DNA from 2 places in the Vibrio sp. Vb0349 genome. Region 1 is predicted to be linked to the other one. Evidence: riboswitches for the same ligand, from Rfam matches in the RefSeq annotation. Region 1 holds a riboswitch; the other holds the start of a gene.
The links. A riboswitch is a leader RNA that binds a small molecule or an ion and turns the genes downstream of it on or off. The one in region 1 is predicted to bind lysine.
Positions count from the first base shown of each region.

Region 2: linked by a shared signal. The riboswitch ahead of tet(35) (tetracycline efflux Na+/H+ antiporter family transporter Tet(35)) and the one ahead of lysC (lysine-sensitive aspartokinase 3) in region 1 are both predicted to bind lysine.

Region 1 covers NZ_JAWOTS010000032.1:25,610-27,811, reverse strand. Annotated here, with positions in the region: gene lysC (lysine-sensitive aspartokinase 3) at 1-991, opposite strand, end outside; lysine riboswitch at 1,093-1,271, opposite strand; gene R7Q47_RS20925 (pyridoxal-phosphate-dependent aminotransferase family protein) at 1,492-2,202, shown strand, end outside.
Region 2 covers NZ_JAWOTS010000002.1:92,531-94,732, forward strand. Annotated here, with positions in the region: gene R7Q47_RS03725 (H-NS family nucleoid-associated regulatory protein) at 1-184, opposite strand, end outside; lysine riboswitch at 767-949, shown strand; gene tet(35) (tetracycline efflux Na+/H+ antiporter family transporter Tet(35)) at 1,059-2,202, shown strand, end outside.

The DNA of each region.
Region 1 (2,202 bases):
CAAAGACCTTTGCTAAGAAACCGTATGCGTGGAACATATTGGCGCTGCGTAGCGTTACCATGGTTTGGTTACAACGCAAAGCTAGCGCACGGAATAACGGTGAGCTTTCGACTTGGTGGCGAATCCAAGTTCCCCCTTTTTCAGGCTCTTTCGATGACCCCACAAATACCGGAATGTCGTGGCGCAATGCAGGTACTAGCGTAGAAGGGTGAAGGATTTTAGCGCCAAAGTTAGCCATTTCTGAAGCTTCACTAAAGCTGATCTCAGGAATTGGTGAGGCTTTTGGCGCAATTCGCGGGTCTGTTGTGTAGATGCCCGGAACATCAGTCCAGATTTCTAACCCTGCCGCTTTGACGCTCTCAGCAATTAAGGCGGCGCTGTAATCGCTGCCTCCTCGACCTAGTGTTGTTGTATTACCGGCTTCGTCAGATCCTATGAAGCCTTGAGTAACAACAACGGATTGTTGGCAAAGTGGTACGAGTTTATCTTGCGCAAGCGTCGAAATTGCTTCAATGTTTGGCTCTGCGCGACCAAAGTTGTCATCAGTACGCAGCACATCGCGGATATCAAAGCGCACAGCTTGAATGCCTCGCTCACACATTAACTGAGTTAGAATATGCGTCGACATGAGTTCGCCACATGCGACTAAATGATCGGTTAACTTCGCACTAGCTTGGATAGATGCAGCCTCGGCCAGGCTGGTTACGGTATCTAATATGCCATACACCTCGGCAGCAGTTTTCGTGCTGTCTTCGAGCTGAGTTAAAATGGCGTCATGAATGTTGGCCAGATTTTGCAGCAGCTCAGTACGGTGCGTTTGATCCTGAACACCGTTGGCGAGTTCTACCAATAGGTTGGTGACGCCAGAGCAAGCGCTGCTCACGACCAGGCGAGTATTTGGATTGTTTTCGATAATGGTGGCGCAACGACTCATTGCCTCAAAGTTGGCAACACTGGTTCCACCGAATTTAGCTACGTTAAATGCGCTCACTGCGTTCTCCCACGACTTCCTAAAAAATTGTACATCCAATGTTTAGTGAGAAAAGGAACAGAGCAAAAAGAGAGGTATTTAGAATGCTATTTGAAAAATTTACCCTCAGAAGCCCTTCATCAGACTGCGCTGATGACAGTTGATGGGATTCAGCCCAATTCAACCGACAAGTCAAATCCTGCAACTTTGACTTACCTCGGCACTACTCCCCCTCAATGATTGGTGTTGGAATTGCGGTTCCACAAATCATCTACCTGGGTAGCGCTCCTCTTCTACATAAAGCTCAAACATTGAACGGTTTTGAGGCCTTAATGTCAATCAATATTTCAACCTTTATGGTGTTTTTTATTAACGATTTTGTGACACTGGTTTGACCTCCATACTTACGGCTAATTGCTGATAGAGGAAAAATCTATTAGGGTGAAGAACCCTACACCTGAGCCATGTTATTGAATAGAACTTTTAGAATGCTCAGGATAAAAGATAATCAAGGAGCTGACATGTCGATCCAAAGCTTTATTCCGCCTCACCGTATTTTAATGGGACCTGGTCCTTCTGATATTTATCCTCAAGTGTTACAAGCACTAAGCCGTCCTACGGTAGGTCACCTTGATCCTCTGTTTATCGGTATGATGGATGAGCTCAAGCAGCTATTGAAGTATGCCTTTCAAACTGACAATGAGTTCACTATTGCGGTTTCAGCGCCTGGTAGCGCAGGGATGGAAACCTGCTTTGTAAACTTGATCGAGAAAGGCGACAAAGTGATCGTCTGCCGTAACGGTGTATTTGGTGAACGCATGCGCGAAAATGTCGTCCGTGCTGGTGGCGAAGTTGTTATCGTCGATGATGAATGGGGGACGCCTGTTTCCATTGATAAAGTCGAGCAAGCACTCGAACAGCACCCAGATACAAAAATTCTTGCTTTTGTGCATGCGGAAACCTCAACTGGTGCAGTCAGTGATGCTCAAGCATTGGGTAAGCTGGCGAAACAGCATAATGCATTATCTATTGTTGATGCGGTGACATCGCTTGGTGGTGTGCCGTTAAAAGTGGATGAATGGCAACTGGATGCGGTTTACTCTGGTAGTCAAAAATGTTTGTCATGTGTACCTGGGCTCTCACCAGTGACGTTTTCTCCTGCCGCGATTGAAAAGATTCAAGCAAGAACAACACCAGTACAGAGTTGGTTCCTCGATCAGAGTTTAGTTTTG
Region 2 (2,202 bases), on a different contig from region 1:
CAATCTCTGCAAGCTTAGCTTCTTGCTCTGCTTGTGCTGCGCGTTCTGCTTCTTCTGCTTCACGACGCTCATCTACGACAGTAGTGAGTTTATCTAGAGCTTCTTCCAATTGTTCTAGAGTCAGCTCACGAGAAAATGCACGAAGGCTACGGATATTTAGAAGGGTTTTAGTCAGCTCTGACATAACGATTCCTATTAAAAGGTTAATGTGTTGGGCACTTTTTATCGTTACGATTAAATAATGCCAATCTATAAATAAACAAAGAGTCCTTATATTTAACTTTATCTTTTCCTTATGTGCAAATGCTAAATCAAGATTTTGTTTAAATTTGACTATTTTTTAAAGCAATTAATATTATTACACTCGAAATAAATCATTATTAGATGAGAACTAAAATCAACAATCATTATTGTATAGAGAGAGTGACAGCTTGGTTTTTTATAAAAAAATTTGAGTTATTACTTAAAAATATGAAGCATCCATCTTTAATGCTGTGTCATATATCCTTAATTTATTGATATAAGATAAACCATGATATTTCTAAGGTAGTAATAATGTTTCATAAATAACATGATTGATGTGATTTCAGTTGCACAAAACTTATGGAAGTAGGCAAGGTTTATAAATTATCTCAGTCATTATTTATTTGTTTAATTTAGTTTGATGTGTTGCATTGACTCTCATCATAAGTACAATGGCTGCCACCTGATGCAATATTGCAGACAATTTGTTGTTAATTTGTACAGTTAGTGGTTAATTGTTTGTTGTTGCCGTAGAGGCGCGGTCTCGAAGAGTAGCTATTATTGGGGTGATGCCAATGAATAATAGTGGAAGGCGAAGATTGCCGAAGTAAGTAACTCATCAAAGTTACTTGCTGGGGTTGTATCTGAAAGGAACAACACTGCCATAGTATATATTCACATTAAACTATGGAGCGCTACTGTAGGGTTGGGTGGAGTGTTCGCTTCCCTGTCGCTAAGTTCAACATGAGCACGTATCGTATGCTACGTGACTTGTCTGCAGTAGATCTCTAGCCAAACTTTGGTTTTTGAAGATCATGAATTTAATAGATTTTTCTAGTTCTCCTGTTTCATTGTTGCCACCTATTGTCGCTTTGACTTTGGCGATTTTGACTCGACGTGTATTAGTTTCCTTGGGTGTAGGTATCGTGCTAGGTGCGGTGCTACTTAATAGCTGGTCTATCAGCGACACCGCAGGTTACGTCAGTTCTCAAGTTTCTTCTGTCTTTATTGAAGATGGCGGAATTAACACTTGGAACATGAGCATTGTTGGTTTCCTAATCTTATTAGGTATGACAACAGCTTTATTAACGCTATCTGGCGGTACTCGTGCTTTTGCTGAATGGGCACAATCTCGAGTGAAGAGTAAACGCGGCTCCAAACTTCTTGCCGCCTTTTTAGGCGTATTCATTTTTGTCGATGATTACTTTAATAGCCTTGCTGTTGGTGCGATCTCTCGCCCAGTAACCGATCGCTTTTATGTGTCTCGCGCTAAGCTTGCGTACATTCTAGACTCAACCGCTGCTCCAATGTGTGTAATTATGCCTGCTTCTAGCTGGGGGGCTTACATTATTACTATTATTGGCGGGATCTTAGTCTCACATGGGATCACAGAGTATTCGGCTCTTGGCGCATATGTTCGTCTTATCCCAATGAACTTCTACGCCGTTTTTGCGCTGCTAATGGTGTTCGCTGTTGCGTGGTTTGGTCTTGATATTGGTAAAATGCGTGAGCATGAGATCTCTGCATCGCAAGGTCGTGGCTTTGATAAAGATAAAGAAAATGACTCGCAAGAAGCGCATGACCTAAACGAAGAGCTAGATATCCGTGAAAGTGAAAAGGGTAAAGTGTCAGATTTGATACTTCCTATCGTAACGCTGATTATCGCGACTATCGCTTCAATGCTTTACACGGGTGGCCAAGCATTGGCTGCTGATGGTAAAGAATTTGCGCTTCTTGGTGCTTTTGAAAATACAGATGTAGGTACATCACTAATCTACGGTAGCTTGCTTGGCTTAGCAGTTGCACTGTTTACTGTTGTGAAGCAAGGTCTACCAATGGCTGAGATCACACGTACACTTTGGATTGGTGCTAAGTCTATGTTTGGTGCGATTCTAATCTTAGTATTTGCCTGGACCATTGGTTCTGTTATCGGTGATATGAAGACTGGTACTTACCTTT